Regions from separate parts of the Streptomyces sp. NPDC051219 genome, predicted to be linked through region 1. Evidence: predicted binding sites of a transcription regulator. Region 1 holds the regulator's gene; the other holds the start of a gene.
The links. Region 1 encodes HrcA, which represses chaperone genes, less so after heat shock. Its sites were predicted from a motif close to TTNGCACTCNGNNNNNCNGAGTGCNAA; they were not measured.
Positions count from the first base shown of each region.

Region 2: the regulator HrcA is predicted to act here: its motif matches at 1,807-1,833, upstream of groL (chaperonin GroEL).

Region 1 covers NZ_JBFBAS010000027.1:16,166-24,648, reverse strand. The annotation lists gene AB0M62_RS25775 (nitronate monooxygenase) at 1-38, opposite strand, end outside; gene dnaJ (molecular chaperone DnaJ) at 127-1,263, opposite strand; gene hrcA (heat-inducible transcriptional repressor HrcA) at 1,264-2,280, opposite strand; gene AB0M62_RS25760 (MBL fold metallo-hydrolase) at 2,465-3,199, shown strand; gene AB0M62_RS25755 (DUF3097 domain-containing protein) at 3,227-4,060, shown strand; gene hemW (radical SAM family heme chaperone HemW) at 4,117-5,349, opposite strand; gene AB0M62_RS25745 (AMP-binding protein) at 5,441-7,330, opposite strand; gene lepA (translation elongation factor 4) at 7,537-8,483, opposite strand, start outside.
Region 2 covers NZ_JBFBAS010000001.1:107,484-115,966, reverse strand. The annotation lists gene groL (chaperonin GroEL) at 60-1,682, opposite strand; gene AB0M62_RS00595 (cold-shock protein) at 2,008-2,211, opposite strand; gene AB0M62_RS00590 (MoaD/ThiS family protein) at 2,589-2,864, opposite strand; gene thrC (threonine synthase) at 2,906-4,207, opposite strand; SAM riboswitch class I at 4,225-4,367, opposite strand; gene AB0M62_RS00580 (glucosyl-3-phosphoglycerate synthase) at 4,553-5,491, shown strand; gene AB0M62_RS00575 (trehalose-6-phosphate synthase) at 5,570-7,042, shown strand; gene otsB (trehalose-phosphatase) at 7,130-7,990, opposite strand; gene AB0M62_RS00565 (DUF3263 domain-containing protein) at 8,058-8,372, opposite strand; gene AB0M62_RS00560 (extracellular solute-binding protein) at 8,420-8,483, opposite strand, start outside.

The DNA.
Region 1 (8,483 bases):
ATCGGATACCGGCAGAGATCGGTCAGTGCGGAGGACATGACCGCATGGTGCCACGTCCCCCGCACAGCTCCGAATCGAGCATTTCGCCTGGCATAGTCCAGTGCTCAGCGCGCGCCGGCCGCCTTGCTACCGCCCGTTGAACGCATCCTTCAGGCGCGAGAAAAGCCCCTGCTGCCCCGGCTGGAACTGACCCAGAGGCCGCTCCTCACCGCGCAGTACCGCCAGCTGCCGCAGCAGCTCCTCCTGCTGCGGGTCCAGCTTGCCGGGGGTGGTCACCTCGACGTGCACGATCAGATCGCCACGCCCGCCGCCGCGCAGATGCGTGACACCGCGCTGGTGCAGCGGAATCGACTGACCCGACTGCGTGCCCGGCCGGATGTCGATCTCCTCCATCCCGTCCAGCGTCTCGAGCGGGCACTTCGTGCCCAGCGCCGCCGCCGTCATCGGGATGGTCACCGTGCAGTGCAGGTCGTCGCCACGCCGCTGGAAGACCGAGTGCGGCAGCTCGTGGATCTCCACGTACAGGTCGCCGGCGGGCCCGCCGCCGGGGCCGACCTCGCCCTCACCCGCGAGCTGGATGCGCGTGCCGTTGTCGACGCCCGCCGGGATCTTGACGGTGAGCGTGCGGCGGGAGCGGACGCGCCCGTCGCCCGCGCACTCGGGGCACGGAGTCGGCACGACCGTTCCGAAGCCCTGGCACTGCGGGCACGGCCGCGAGGTCATGACCTGGCCCAGGAAGGACCGGGTGACCTGGGAGACCTCGCCGCGTCCACGGCACATGTCACAGGTCTGGGCGGAGGTGCCGGGGGCCGCGCCCTCACCCGAGCAGGTCGTACAGACGACCGCCGTGTCGACCTGGATGTCCTTGGTCGTACCGAAGGCCGCCTCGTCCAGCTCGACCTCGAGCCGGATCATCGCGTCCTGGCCGCGCCGGGTACGGGAGCGCGGGCCGCGCTGGGACGCCGTACCGAAGAAGGCGTCCATGATGTCGGAGAAGTTGCCGAAGCCGCCCGCTCCGAAGCCGCCCGCGCCACCGCCGCCGGAGGCGGACAGCGGGTCGCCGCCGAGGTCGTAGACCTGCTTCTTCTGCGGGTCCGACAGCACCTCGTATGCCGCGTTGATCTCCTTGAAACGCTCCTGCGTCTTGGGATCGGGGTTCACGTCCGGATGCAGCTCGCGCGCAAGCCGGCGGAACGCCTTCTTGATCTCGTCCTGCGAAGCGTCCCGGCGCACGCCGAGTACGGCGTAGTAGTCCGTGGCCACTTACGACTCCGCCAGGATCTGTCCGACGTAACGTGCCACTGCGCGTACCGCTCCCATCGTTCCGGGGTAGTCCATGCGGGTCGGTCCGACCACGCCGAGTTTGGCGACTGCCTCGTCGCCCGAACCGTAGCCGACGGCGACGACCGATGTGGACGTCAGCCCTTCGTGGGCATTCTCATGCCCGATACGTACGGTCATTCCCGAGTCCTTGGCCTCGCCGAGCAGCTTGAGGAGCACGACCTGCTCCTCGAGCGCCTCCAGCACCGGCCTGATCGTCAGGGGAAAATCGTGGCCGAAGCGGGTGAGATTGGCGGTGCCGCCGATCATCAGCCGCTCCTCCGTCTCCTCGACGAGTGTTTCGAGGAGCGTGGCAAGCACGGTCGAGACCGTGCCGCGGTCCTCCTGCTCGAAGGAGTCCGGCAGGTCCTGCACCAGCTGGGGCACGTCCGCGAAGCGGCGGCCGACGACCCGGCTGTTGAGCCGGGCCCGCAGGTCGGCCAGTGACGCTTCGCCGAACGGCGCCGGGCAGTCGACCATGCGCTGCTCGACCCGTCCCGTGTCGGTGATCAGCACCAGCATCAGCCGTGCCGGGGCCAGCGACAGCAGTTCGACGTGCCGCACCGTCGAGCGCGTCAGCGAGGGGTACTGGACAACGGCGACCTGCCGGGTCAGCTGGGCCAGCAGCCGCACGGTCCGGCCGACGACGTCGTCGAGGTCGACCGCCCCGTCAAGGAAGTTCTGGATGGCCCGCCGCTCCGGCGAGGACAACGGCTTGACCCCGGCCAGCTTGTCGACGAACAGCCGGTAGCCCTTGTCGGTCGGAATGCGACCGGCACTGGTGTGCGGCTGGGCGATGTAGCCCTCGTCCTCCAGGGCCGCCATGTCGTTGCGCACGGTGGCCGGTGACACGCCGAGGGCGTGCCGCTCGGTGAGCGCCTTGGAGCCGACGGGCTCCTCGGTGCCGACATAGTCCTGGACGATGGCGCGCAGCACCTCGAGTCTGCGTTCGCTGAGCATCGCGCACACCTCCAGCTTGTTTCCTCGGTATCCGGGCTTGGCACTCGCTGCGTTCGAGTGCCAGCAGTCCCCCGGTCAGTGTACGGCGGGGAGGTGCGCCCCTAGCAAGGGCGGCCCGTCACGCTACCGTGCGACCGCCCAGCTCAGCAGGCGCGGCCCCCGGCCGTTGGACTAGCGTCGCGGTATGGACGTCGGTTGGGAAGAGCTGGGCTGGGAGCGGCTTGCGGCGGGGGTCGGACGGCGCCGTTTGCCCGTCTGGGACTGCACCGCCGGCCTGGTGGCGGGGGACGACTCGGTCCTCATGGTGGACGCGGGTTCGTCCCTCCGGGAGGGGGCCGAACTGCGGACCCAGGCGCAGCGAATACTGGGGCGCAGAGTGACGCACCTCGCACTCACCCACCCCCATTTCGACCACGTCCTGGGGGCGGCCGCGTTCTCCGGGGTGGAGGTCTACGGCGCGGTCGGTCTGGACGCCGTGCTCGCCGCGGAGCGCGACGAGATCTGCGAGACGGCGGTACGCGAGGGACTGCCGCGGGACGACGCCGTGGAAGCGACCGATGTGCTGGTCCGGCCGCAGCATTCGGTGTGCGGCGAGTGGACGCTGTCACTGGGCGGTCTGCAGGTCCTGCTCGCCAATGTCGGCCCCGGTCACAGCCACCATGATCTGGTGGTGCTGGTGCCGGGCACTCCCGGCTCACCGGAGATCGTGTTCTGCGGCGATCTGGTGGAGGAATCGGGTGAGCCCCAGGCCGGTCCGGACGCGGTGCCGTCCCGCTGGCCGGCCGCGCTGGACCGGCTGCTGGACCTGGGCGGCGAGGACGCGCTCTACGTACCGGGGCACGGTTCCGTGGTGGATGCCCGTTTCGTTCGCCGTCAGCGTGAGGCTCTGGCCACGCGTTTCGGCGTGTCGCCGCGCTGACCGTCCTCTTCTTTTACTGTCGGTCGAATGCGCAGCCGACAGTACGGGCCGGACCTGACCCCGCCCTGGAAGAAGACCGCCCCCGCTCCCGAGGTACCCGCCGAACCGGGTCTCGTCGTCGAGGAGATCACCACCGGCTACTGCGGTGCGGTGATCCGGTGCGAGAAGACCGCCCAGGGAGTGACGGTCACCCTGGAGGACCGCTTCGGGAAGCACCGGGTCTTCCCGATGGAACCGCGCGGCTTCCTGCTGGAGGGCCGGACCGTCACGCTCGTACGACCCGTGGGCGCGGCCCCGGCCCCACGCACACCGGCCCGGACCGCTTCCGGCTCGATCGCGGTCCCGGGGGCACGTGCGCGGGTGGCGCGGGCGGGCCGCATCTACGTCGAAGGCCGTCACGACGCCGAACTCGTGGAGCGGGTCTGGGGCGACGACCTGCGTATCGAGGGCGTGGTGGTCGAGTACCTGGAGGGCATCGACGATCTCCCCGCGATCGTCGCCGAGTTCGGCCCGGCCCCGGACGCGCGGCTGGGCGTGCTGGTGGACCACCTCGTGCCGGGCTCGAAGGAGTCGCGTATCGCGGCACGGGTCACAGGCGCGGACGTGCTGGTGGTCGGGCACCCGTACATCGACGTGTGGGAGGCAGTGAAGCCGTCCTCGGTGGGCATCGCCGGCTGGCCGACGGTCCCGCGCGGCGAGGACTGGAAGACGGGCATCTGCCGCGCGCTTGGCTGGCCGCCGAACACGGGGGCGGCGTGGCAGCGCATCCTGTCGTCGGTGAACAGCTACCGGGACGTGGAGCCGGCGCTGCTGGGCCGGGTCGAAGAGCTGATCGACTTCGTCACCGCACCGGCCGTGTAGCGCGGCACCGGGCGGAGCCGCGGGCACGTCAGCACGGCAGGCGCGGCGCCGAGACGTCAGTCCACCAGGTCGCGGACCACTCCGTCGGCCAGCAGCCGTCCCCGGAGGGTGAGGACCGCGCGGCCCTCTTCGTACGGGCCCGGTTCCAGCAGCCCGTCCGCGAGAGCGCGTTCCGCCGCGACCGCACCCGCCGGAGCCAGCAGCGACAACGGGCAGCCTTCGCGGAGCCGCAGTTCCAGCAGGATCCGTTCCACGCGGCGGTCCTCCGCGGGCAGCACCTCACGGCCCGCGCCCGGTGACCGGCCCTCCGCCAGCGCCTGCGCGTACGCGCCGGGGTGCTTGACGTTCCACCACCGCACGCCGCCCACGTGGCTGTGCGCGCCCGGCCCCGCGCCCCACCAGTCCGCCCCGCGCCAGTACAGCTCGTTGTGCAGGCACCGCCCGGCGGAGGACGTCGCCCAGTTCGAGACCTCGTACCAGTGGAAACCCGCGCCGGACAGCGCCTCCTCGGCGATCAGGTAGCGGTCGGCGTGCACGTCGTCGTCGGTCATGGGCACCTCGCCGCGGCGGATCCGGCGCGCGAGCTGCGTCCCCTCCTCCACGATCAGCGCGTACGCGCTGACATGGTCGGGGCCCGCCCCGATCGCCGCCTCCAGGGACGCCCGCCAGTCGTCGTCGCTCTCGCCGGGCGTGCCGTAGATCAGATCGAGGTTCACATGCTCGAAGCCCGCTGCCCGGGCCTCGGTGACGCACGCCTCCGGCCGCCCGGGCGTGTGCGTACGGTCCAGGATCTTCAGCACGTGCTGCTTCGCGCTCTGCATGCCGAAGGAGACGCGGTTGAAGCCGCCGGCCCGCAAGGCCTCCAGGTAGGCGGGGCCGACCGACTCCGGGTTCGCCTCGGTCGTGATCTCCGCATCGTCCGCGAGTCCGAACTCGTCGCGGATCGCCGCCAGCATCCGGACGAGATCGTCCGCGGCCAGCAGGGTCGGGGTGCCGCCCCCGACAAAGACCGTCCGTACTTGCCGCGGGTCGTCGCCGAGCACCTTCCGGGCGAGGCGGACCTCGTCGACGAGGGTGTCGGCGTAGTTGTCACGGGAGGCCAGAACACCGCCCGAGCCGCGCAGCTCGGTGGCGGTGTACGTGTTGAAGTCGCAGTAGCCGCAGCGCGTGGCGCAGTACGGCACATGCAGGTAGAAGCCGAGTGGCCGGTCGTGCGCACCCTGCAGGGCATGCCGCGGCAGCGCCCCGTCGTGGGGCATGGGCTCACCGTCAGGCAGGGCAGAAGGCATGCCCCTATTGTCCAGCACGCGGGGAAACCCCCCTACCGTGCCGGACGTGACGCGGGCGGGACCGGTGGCCCCGCCCGCGTCAGGGTGCGCATTACGCCTCGCGCGTACCCGCGTACATCTCGTCGATGAGGTGCTTGTACTCACGCTCGACGACCGGACGCTTCAGCTTCAGGCTCGGCGTCAGCTCGCCGTGCTCGATGTCCAGGTCGCGCGGCAGCAGCTTGAACTTCTTGATCGTCTGCCAGCGCTGCAGGCCCTCGTTGAGCCGCTGCACATAGCCCTCGATCAGCTCCTCGGCCTCCTTGGTGGCCACCACGTCGGCATACGGCTTGCCGTCGAGGCCGTGGTCCGTGGCCCAGCCCAGGATGGCCGCCTCGTCGAGTGCGATCAGCGCGGTGCAGAAGTTCCGGTCCGCGCCGTGCACCAGGATATTGGAGACGAACGGGCACACCGCCTTGAACTGACCCTCGACCTCGGCCGGCGAGATGTACTTGCCGCCCGACGTCTTGATCAGGTCCTTCTTGCGGTCGGTGATCCGCAGATAGCCGTCCGCCGACAGCTCCCCGATGTCGCCGGTGTGGAACCAGCCGTCGGACTCCAGGACCTCGGCGGTCGTCTCGGGCAGCCCGTGGTAGCCGTCCATGATGCCGGGACCGCGCAGCAGGATCTCGCCGTCGTCCGCGATCCGCACCTCGGTGCCGGGGAGCGGCTTGCCGACCGTGCCGGTGCGGTACGCCTCGCCCGGGTTGATGAACGACGCGGCGCTCGACTCCGTCAGACCGTAGCCCTCCAGGATGTGGATTCCGGCACCGGAGAAGAAGTAGCCGATGTCGGGCGCGAGCGCGGCGGAACCGGAGACGGCGGCGCGCAGCCGGCCGCCGAAGGCGTCCCGCAGCTTGGAGTAGACGAGGGCGTCGGCGACCTTGTGCTTGGTGCTGAGCCCGAAGGAGGCGGAGGCCGTTCCGGTGCGGCGGAAGTTGTCCTGGGAGACCTTCGCGTAGTCGCGGGCGACCTCGGCGGCCCACAGGAAGATCTTGTACTTGGCGCCTCCGGCGGCGCGCGCCTTGGCCGCGACCCCGTTGTAGACCTTTTCGAAGATGCGCGGCACGGCCGCCATGTACGTCGGCTGGACCACCGGCAGGTTCTCGATGATCTTGTCGACCCGGCCGTCGACGGCGGTGACGTGGCCGACCTCGATCTGCCCGGAGGTCAGCACCTTGCCGAAGACGTGCGCGAGCGGCAGCCAGAGGTACTGGACGTCGTCCTTGGTGATCAGGCCGGTCGCCACGGTGGCCTTCGCCATGTAGGACCAGTTGTCGTGCGGCAGCCGCACGCCCTTGGGACGGCCGGTGGTGCCCGAGGTGTAGATCAGGGTGGCGAGCTGGTCGGCGGTGATGGCCTTGACCCGGTCCCGGACGGCTTCCGGGTGCTTGGCCAGGTACTCGTTGCCTCGTGCCTCCAGATCGGCGAGCGAGAGCACCCACCCGTCCGGCTCCCCCTCCACCGGCTCCACGCCGGCCGGGTCGATCACGACGACGTGGGCGAGTTTCGGCAGGTCGGCTCGCTTCTCACGGGCCTTGGCGAGCTGGCCGGCGTCCTCGGCGACAAGTACCCGGCTGTCGGAGTCCGCGAGGATGTACGCGCACTCCTCGGCGTTGGTGCTGGGGTAGACCGTGGTGGTCGCGGCGCCCGCGCACATCACGCCCAGGTCGGCGAGGATCCATTCGACCCGGGTGTTGGAGGCGAGCGCGATGCGCTCCTCCGGCTGGACTCCCAGGTCGACCAGGCCGGCGGCGATGGCGAACACGCGCTCGGCGGTCCGCCCCCAGCTCAGCGACTTCCAGTCGTCGGGCCCCTGCCCGGAGGCGGCCGGCACCGGATAGCGGTAGGCCTCGGCGTCGGGCGTCGCCGCCACGCGCTCGAGGAAGAGGGTCGCCACAGAGGGCGGCCGGTTCTCGATCAAGGTCTGTGTGTCGCTCACGAAATCCTCCGGGCCCGCGACAGTGCATACGACTGGCTGGTGCAGGTTGTTTAACTGGCGAGTAACCTTCGAGCGTGATCAGAGTAGAGCGCACATGGCCGTCGCGTAAGAGCCTGCGGGACGCCGCTTGATAACGAACGGGCCCCTGCGCACCGGCGCAGGGACCCATTCGCTATAACAGCCAGGTACCACCCCGGCCACTCCTGTTACTTCTTGCCCTTCGCCCCACCGGAATCGTCGCTGGAGAGCACCGCGATGAAGGCCTCCTGCGGCACTTCGACGGAGCCGACCATCTTCATCCGCTTCTTGCCTTCCTTCTGCTTCTCCAGCAGCTTCCGCTTCCGGGAGATGTCACCGCCGTAGCACTTGGCGAGGACGTCCTTGCGGATGGCGCGAATCGTCTCGCGGGCGATGACCCGCGAGCCGATGGCGGCCTGGATGGGCACCTCGAAGGCCTGGCGGGGGATGAGCTCCCTGAGCTTGGCGACGAGCCGCACGCCGTACGCGTATGCCGCGTCCTTGTGCGTGATGGCGGAGAAGGCGTCGACCTTGTCGCCGTGCAGCAGAATGTCGACCTTGACGAGCTGGGCGGTCTGCTCGCCGGTGGGCTCGTAGTCGAGGGAGGCGTAACCACGCGTCTTGGACTTCAGCTGGTCGAAGAAGTCGAAGACGATCTCCGCCAGGGGCAGCGTGTAGCGGATCTCGACGCGGTCCTCGGAGAGGTAGTCCATGCCCAGCAGCACACCGCGACGGGTCTGGCACAGCTCCATGATCGAGCCGATGAACTCGCTCGGCGCGAGGATCGTGGCGCGCACGACCGGCTCGTACACCTCGGAGATCTTGCCCTCGGGGAACTCGCTCGGGTTGGTGACGATGTGCTCGCTCTTGTCCTCCATGGTCACGCGATAGACCACGTTGGGGGCGGTGGCGATGAGGTCGAGCCCGAACTCGCGCTCCAGGCGCTCGCGGATCACGTCCAGGTGGAGCAGGCCGAGGAAGCCGACGCGGAAGCCGAAGCCGAGGGCGGCGGAGGTCTCCGGCTCGTAGACGAGGGCGGCGTCGTTGAGCTGCAGCTTGTCCAGGGCCTCCCGCAGGTCCGGGTAGTCCGAACCGTCCAGCGGATAAAGGCCGGAGAACACCATCGGCTTGGGGT
Region 2 (8,483 bases), on a different contig from region 1:
TGGGAGGAGGGTGCCGCCCCTGCGTACGTGCTCAGGACGGTTGATCAACCAATGGCCGATCAGAAGTCCATGTCACCGCCCGGCATGCCGCCGCCCGCGGGGGCACCGGCCTTCTCGGGCTTGTCCGCGATGACAGCCTCGGTGGTGAGGAACAGCGCGGCGATGGAGGCCGCGTTCTGCAGCGCGGAGCGCGTGACCTTCGCCGGGTCGATGATGCCCTCGGCGATCATGTCGACGTACTCGCCGGTCGCGGCGTTCAGGCCGTGGCCGATCGGGAGATTGCGGACCTTCTCCACGACGACGCCACCCTCGAGACCACCGTTGACGGCGATCTGCTTGAGCGGGGCCTCCAGGGCCAGGCGCACGGCGTTGGCGCCGGTCGCCTCGTCACCGTCGAGCTCGAGCTTCTCGAAGACGGCGGAAGCCTGGATCAGAGCCACGCCACCACCGGCGACGATGCCCTCCTCGACGGCGGCCTTGGCGTTGCGCACCGCGTCCTCGATGCGGTGCTTGCGCTCCTTGAGCTCGACCTCGGTCGCGGCGCCGGCCTTGATGACGGCCACGCCGCCGGCCAGCTTCGCGAGGCGCTCCTGGAGCTTCTCGCGGTCGTAGTCCGAGTCGGAGTTCTCGATCTCGGCACGGATCTGGTTGACGCGACCGGCAACCTGCTCGCTCTCACCGGCACCGTCGACGATCGTCGTCTCGTCCTTGGTGACGACGACCTTGCGGGCGTGGCCGAGCAGCTCCAGGCCGGCGTTCTCGAGCTTGAGACCGACCTCCTCGGAGATGACCGTGCCACCGGTGAGGATGGCGATGTCGTTGAGCATCGCCTTGCGGCGGTCACCGAAGCCCGGAGCCTTGACGGCAACGGACTTGAAGGTGCCACGGATCTTGTTGACGACCAGGGTCGACAGGGCCTCGCCCTCGACGTCCTCGGCGATGATCAGCAGCGGCTTGCCGGACTGCATGACCTTCTCGAGGAGCGGCAGCAGGTCCTTGACCGAGCTGATCTTCGAGTTGACGATCAGGATGTACGGGTCGTCGAGCGACGCCTCCATACGCTCCATGTCGGTGGCGAAGTACGCCGAGATGTAGCCCTTGTCGAAGCGCATACCCTCGGTGAGCTCCAGCTCCAGACCGAAGGTCTGGGACTCCTCGACGGTGATGACGCCTTCCTTGCCGACCTTGTCCATCGCCTCGGCGATGAGCTCGCCGATCTGGGTGTCGGCGGCGGAGATGGAGGCGGTCGAAGCGATCTGCTCCTTGGTCTCCACGTCCTTGGCCTGCTCCAGCAGCGCACCGGAGACGGCCTCGACGGCCTTCTCGATGCCGCGCTTGAGAGCCATCGGGTTGGCGCCGGCGGCGACGTTGCGCAGGCCCTCGCGGACGAGCGCCTGAGCCAGCACCGTGGCGGTCGTGGTTCCGTCACCGGCGACGTCGTCCGTCTTCTTGGCGACTTCCTTGACCAGCTCGGCGCCGATCTTCTCGTACGGGTCCTCGAGCTCGATCTCCTTGGCGATGGAAACACCATCGTTGGTGATCGTGGGGGCGCCCCACTTCTTCTCGAGGACGACGTTGCGGCCCTTGGGGCCGAGGGTGACCTTGACGGCGTCGGCGAGCTGGTTCATCCCGCGCTCGAGACCGCGCCGTGCCTCCTCGTCGAACGCGATGATCTTGGCCATGTGAAGTGGTCCTCCCGGACTGGGGTGGATTGCTCCGGACCGCGTGGCGCCCGCGACGGACGGCCAGCCTGCCTGACGGATCCTTGCCCCGCCCGGCCTGCGGGCCTCGCCGACCCGGTCCTTCTTGTCACTCTCACTGGGAGAGTGCTAACGCAATGATTAGCACTCGACCCCCGAGAGTGCAAGCGACTCCGGAGTAGTCCCGAAGTGGCGCGCCCGCGCCCCGCGCGGGTCGTGGACGCACCCCGGACGCACGAGGGGCCCGTATCCCTGGTGGGATACGGGCCCCTCGGCGTGAGTGCGTCGGTGGCCGGTCGCGCCGAGATCAGACGGCGAGCTTGACCATGTCCGCCTGCGGACCCTTCTGGCCCTGCGAGATCTCGAACTCGACTCGCTGACCTTCTTCCAGGGTGCGGTAGCCGTCCATCTGGATCGCGCTGTAGTGGACGAAAACATCCGCACCACCGTCGACCGCGATGAAGCCGTACCCCTTCTCCGCGTTGAACCACTTGACGGTGCCCTGAGCCATGCCTAACTCCCCTATTACTGGCCCTTGCACAGACCCGCACTTCGCGGACCCGGGTCTGACCTCGCCGGAACGCGTCGACCGCGGCTGAATGTATCTGCTCATGCGCTGTCTGCAACAGGTCAATCCGACGAGAATTCTGGGCACGGCTGAACACTTAAATGCGGTGAATTCCCCATATTCCAGGGCAAGTCGGGCCGGACATAGGGGAATCTATGCCGCAATCGCCACGAACACTTTGACCCCACCTTGTCGCGTTCTCATATGCACGGGGCACAAACAGCGAGGGGGACTTCCCCAACTCTACCGCGCTCAATCATGCAGAATTGCCCCCTCCGCTTCTATTGCGGAGGGGGCAATTCAGGTAACGCCGAGTGCGATCAGCCTCCGGCGACGGCCGGAATGATCGAGACGCCGGCCCCCTCGGGGGTCGCCGTCGCGAGGCCGCCCTCGAAGCGGACGTCGTCGTCGTTGACGTACACGTTCACGAAGCGGCGCAGCTTGCCCTGGTCGTCCAGCACACGCGCGGCAATGCCCGGGTGGTTCTTCTCCAGGGACTCGATGACCTCGGCGAGGGTCGCGCCCTCCGCCGGGACCTCGGCCTTGCCGCCCGTGTAGGTGCGGAGGATGGTCGGGATACGGACATTGACGCTCATACGGTGCTGCCTTCCGGGAAGCAGGGGCTACGGGCGGGGACTCAGGCCAGGCCGGCGGCGCGGAACGCGTCCAGGCTCGGGCGGATCGTCGCGGTCGGTCCGGTGGTCGGCGCGACTGCGTCCAGCGTCTTCAGGCCGTCGCCGGTGTTGAGGACGACGGTGGTGAGGGCCGGGTCGAGCAGACCGTTCTCGATCAGCTTCCTGGTGACGCCGACGGTCACGCCACCCGCCGTCTCCGCGAAGATGCCCTCCGTCTGCGCCAGCAGCTTGATGGCCTCGACGATCCGCGTGTCGTCGACGTCCTCGACCGCGCCACCCGTGCGGCGGGCGATGTCCAGGACATACGGGCCGTCGGCCGGGTTGCCGATGGCGAGCGACTTGGCGATGGTGTCCGGCTTGACCGGGCGGACCACGTCGTGACCGGCCTTGAAGGCGGCTGAGACCGGGGAGCAGCCCTCTGCCTGGGCGCCGAAGATCTTGTACGGCTTGTCCTCGACGAGGCCCAGCGCGATGAGCTCCTTCAGCCCCTTGTCGATCTTCGTGAGCTGCGAGCCGGAGGCGATCGGGATCACGAGCTGGTCGGGCAGCTGCCAGCCGAGCTGCTCGCAGATCTCGTACGCCAGGGTCTTGGAGCCCTCGCCGTAGTACGGGCGGAGGTTGACGTTCACGAACCCCCAGCCCTCGCCCAGCGGGTCGCCGATGAGTTCGGAGCAGAAGCGGTTGACGTCGTCGTAGTTGCCCTCGATGCCGACCAGGTCGCCCCCGTACACCGCGGCCATGACGACCTTGCCGGCCTCCAGGTCGTTCGGGATGAACACGCAGGAGCGGAAGCCCGACCGGGCGGCGGCGGCGCCGACGGCACCGGCCAGGTTGCCCGTGGAGGAGCAGGACAGGGTGGTGAAGCCGAAGGCGCGGGCGGCTTCGACGGCGATGGCGACGACACGGTCCTTGAAGGAGTGCGTCGGGTTGCCGGAGTCGTCCTTGACGTACAGGCCGCCGGTCACGCCCAGTGCGCGGGCCAGGTTGTCGGCCTTGACGAGCTTGGTGAAGCCGGGGTTGAGGTTCGGCTTCCCGGCCACGTCGGCGGGAACGGGCAGCAGCGGCGCGTAGCGCCAGATGTTGTCGGGTCCGGCCTCGATCCGCTTGCGCAGGGCATCGGGGTCGCCGCTCGGCAGTTCGTAAGCCACTTCGAGCGGCCCGAAACACGACGAACAGGCGAAGATCGGTCCGAGTCCGAAACGCTCACCGCATTCGCGGCAGGAGAGGGCTGCAGCGGGCCCGAGGTCGACAGCGTTCGCGGAGTCCGCGGAATCGGTGTTGTTTGCAACAGTCTGCACAGCCATGGAGGCGAGGCCCTTTCTCCTCATCTTCCCCGTGGCGCACTTCGCCACGAGACGGAATTGGCACCTTCCCTAGCCGGGAGCCTCGCGGTGATATGCGAGACCGACTGGAGGGTTGCCGGGGCTTCAACGGGCCGTTTCCCTCTGCCCCTCTGGATGAGCGGTATGGCACTGGGCACGGGCCCAGGCGTTTGTGTGCGTATCGACCCCCGGCATGCGAGGGTCGTCCGCGTTGTTCAAGACTGTAACCGAAGGCCCGGACGGTTGAGACAGTCGTCCGAACCGCGAGATGGATCAACGGTTCACCGGGCCGGCTCATACGACTCATACGGTCAAGGAGACGCGCACGTGCTGGAAGAGGTGGAACGCTGGCTGCGCCGGCGTTCCTGGTCCGCCGCCGACCGCCCGCTCGACCAGCTCATCGCGGCCAAGCGTGGCACCGCGGTGAGCGTGGTACTGCCCGCGCTCAACGAGCAGGAGACCGTCGGCGACATCGTCGCCGTGATCCGCCGCGAGCTGATGGAGGCCGTCCCGCTCGTCGACGAACTGGTGGTCGTCGACTCCGGTTCGACCGACCGCACCGCCGAGGTGGCGGCTGCGGCCGGCGCGCGGGTCGTACACCGCGACACGATCCTGCCGCGGCTGCCCGCCGTGCCCGGCAAGGGCGAGGTGCTGTGGCGCTCGCTGCTGGTGACCGGTGGCGACCTCGTCTGCTTCGTCGACGCCGACCTGAAGGACTTCTCCGCGGACTTCGTGTCCGGGATCGTCGGGCCGCTCCTCACCGATCCGGACGTGCAGTTCGTGAAGGCGATGTACGACCGGCCGCTGGCCGGCGCCGCGGGCCAGGGCGGGCGGGTGACGGAGCTCGTGGCCCGGCCCCTGCTGAACCTGCACTGGCCCCAGCTGGCCGGGTTCGTGCAGCCGCTGGGGGGCGAGTACGCGGCGCGGCGCTCGCTGCTGGAGCGGCTGCCCTTCCCGGTCGGATACGGCGTGGAGCTGGGTCTGCTCGTCGACTCGCTGCACACCGTGGGCCTGGACGCGATGGCGCAGGTGGACGTCGGCGAACGCGTCCACCGCCATCAGGACGGGCAGGCGCTCGGCCGGATGGCGGCAGCGATCTACCGGACCGCGCAGCTGCGGCTCTCACGCGGACATCTGGTGCGGCCGGCGCTCACCCAGTTCGAGCGGGGTGCGGAGGGGTTCGTACCGCAGACTCACGCCGTGGACACCGAGGAGCGGCCGCCGATGCTGGACATCCGCGAGTACGCGGCGCGGCGCGCCGCATAGGGGCGCGGCGTGGGGAGCGCGGTGTAAGTGTCCTCTTCCGTACGTTTGAGCGTTTCCGTGACGGGCTAGGTTCGCGTCATGGCTTCCCTGCTCGGTGCCCAGGTCCTTGTCGCCTCCAACCGCGGCCCGGTGTCGTACGCGCTAGGTGAGGACGGCTCGCTCGTCGCCAGGCGCGGCGGCGGCGGGCTCGTCTCCGGCCTGTCGTCCATCGGCCCGGAGACAGAGGCGGTGTGGGTCTGCGCGGCCCTCGGAGACGGCGACCGGGAGGCCGCTCGCCGCACCGGCGGGTCCCTCGACCCGGCCGACACCGGCGGACAGAGCGTCCGGATGCTGGACATCAATCCCGGCGTCTACACCGACGCGTACAACGGGGTCGCCAACTCCACGCTTTGGTTTATCCACCATCTGCTCTACCAGACCCCGCTGGAGCCCGTGTTCGGCGCGGAGTTCCGGTCGCAGTGGGCGGCTTACGAGGCGTACAACACGGCCTTCGCGGACGCGCTCGCCGAGGAGGCGGCGGAGGGCGCGGCCGTCCTGGTGCAGGATTACCACCTCGCCCTGGTACCCGGGATGCTCCGCGAGCGCCGCCCCGACGTGCGGATCGGCCACTTCTCGCACACACCGTGGGCGCCGGTGGAGTACTTCCGGATGCTCCCGGACGACATCGCCGAAAAGCTGCTCCACGGCATCCTGGGCGCGGACCGGGCGGGGTTCCTCACCCTCCGGTGGGCGCAGGCGTTCATGCAATGCTGCCAGCGGATCCTTGGCCCGGACTGCCTGGTCCAGTGGCCCAAGGACGACACGCCCAGCCTCGTGTCGTTCGAGCCGGGGCGGGCGCACAAGACGTGGATCGGGGTGCACGGGCTCGGCGCCGACGCCGACTTCCTGCGCGAGCGTGCGCACCGGCCGGACGTGGACGAGCGGATGGCGGCGCTGCGTGAGCAGATCGGCCCCGGCCGCAAGACCGTCGTCCGCGTCGACCGGACGGAACTGTCGAAGAACATCGTGCGCGGGCTGCTCGCCTACCGGCAGCTGCTGGCGGACCGCCCGGAGTGGCGGGAACGGGTCGTGCATGTCGCCTTCGCCTACCCCTCGCGCCAGGACCTCGAGGTGTACCGGACGTACACGGCGGAGGTCCAGCGCGTCTCGGACGAGATCAACGCGGAGTTCGGCACGGCTGGCTGGACGCCGGTGATCCTCCACGTCAAGGACGACTTCGCGCGCTCCCTGGCGGCGTACCGGCTGGCGGACGTGGCCCTGGTCAACCCGATCCGCGACGGCATGAACCTGGTCGCGAAGGAGATCCCGGTCGTCTCGGACGAGGGCTGTGCGCTGGTCCTGTCGCGGGAGGCGGGGGCGTACGAGGAGCTGGGCGACGAGTCGATCGTCGTCAACCCCTACGACGTCCTGGGCACGGCGGAGGCGCTGCACGAGGCGCTGACGATGCCGGACGCCGAACGGGCGGAGCGCACCAAGCGCCTGGCGGCCGCGGCGACGGCCCTGCCCCCGCAGCAATGGTTCCTGGACCAGCTCCACGCCCTGACGGACTGACCCGGTGGCGGCCCTCACCAACCGGCGCCGCCCCGCGCGCGTCGGGCCCGGGCGTCGGGCACCAGGCTCAGGTGTCGGGCTCGGGCGTCAGGCTGCCGCCGGCGGAGGGAGCACCTGCGCCAGCCCGGACAGGAAGTCGACCACCGCGGAGGGCCCCGGCACCAGGAGGTCGGCCCGCTCCGCCAGTTCCGGCACTTCGCCGCTGCCGCTGCATACCAGCAGGCCCGGTACGCCGTCCGAGCGGAGCTTCTCGACCGCCGCGAACGCGGCGAGGTCGCCCAGGTCGTCGCCCGCGTAGAGGACGGACCCGGCCTCCACCTCACGCACGTACTCGGCGAGCGCCACACCCTTGTCCATGCCGGGGGGCCGCAGTTCCAGCACCGCGCGGCCCGGTTCCAGCAGGAGGCCGTGGCGGGTGGCGAGCGCGGCGAGCGGTTCCCGCAGGGCCTCGAACGCCGCCTGAGGGTCGGAGGCACGGCGGGTGTGGACCGCGACCGCCTGGCCCTTCTCCTCGATCCAGGTGCCCCGCCAGGCGCCGATGGACTCCAGGAAGCCGGGGAGCTCGGCCCGCGCCGCGGCCACGCCGGGGTGCGGCGCGGGGGCGCGCACCGTACCGCTGACGGCGTCCCAGCGTTCCGCCCCGTAGTGGCCGAGGACCACGAGATGTTCGAGGCCCGGTACTCCGGCGAAGCCGCCGTACCGGACGGCGACACCGGCCGGCCGTCCAGTGATCACCGCGACCGACCCGACGCACGGCGCGAGCGCGGAGAGGGCCGGGACCGCGCCGGGATGGGCGCGGGCCTGTTCCGGGTCGGGGACGATGTCGGCGAGCGTGCCGTCGAAGTCGAGGCCGATGACGGCACGCCGCGGCTCACGCAGCAGTGCGTCGAGGCCCTCACGCCCGGCATCGGTGACCGGCGTCGGCAGGCTGTGCGGTTGGCTGCCCATGCCTACGACCCTACCGGCGGCGGACGGCTCCGTGAGGGGCGTACGTCCTCACTGGCTTGCGGAATCCTCAGCGGCGCTCACGCTGGGCCGCCCTGATACGGCGGAGGCGGTTGACCGTCACCGGATCGTGGGCCAGCGCACGGGGATCGTCGAGCAGGGCATTGAGCAACTGGTAGTAGCGCGTCGGCGAGATACCCAGCTGCTCCCTGATCGCCCGCTCCTTGGCGCCGGGACCGGGCCACGCCCGGTGCTCGACGGCGAGCACCGCCCGGGCGCGCTCGGAGAGCGCGGGCGGAGCCAGGGGCTCGGCCGAGGCAGGGGGCGTGGCCTGGGCAGGGGGCGTGGCCTGGGCCGGGGGCTGCTCACGACCGTCGTCAGTCATATGACCAACATAATCGCGCCCCCGCTCCAACCCCGCGCTGCCCGGCGCTACTCGGCGCTCTCCGCCGCCCCCGCCTCCTGGCTGATCTGGGTCAGGACGCTTTCCGGACTG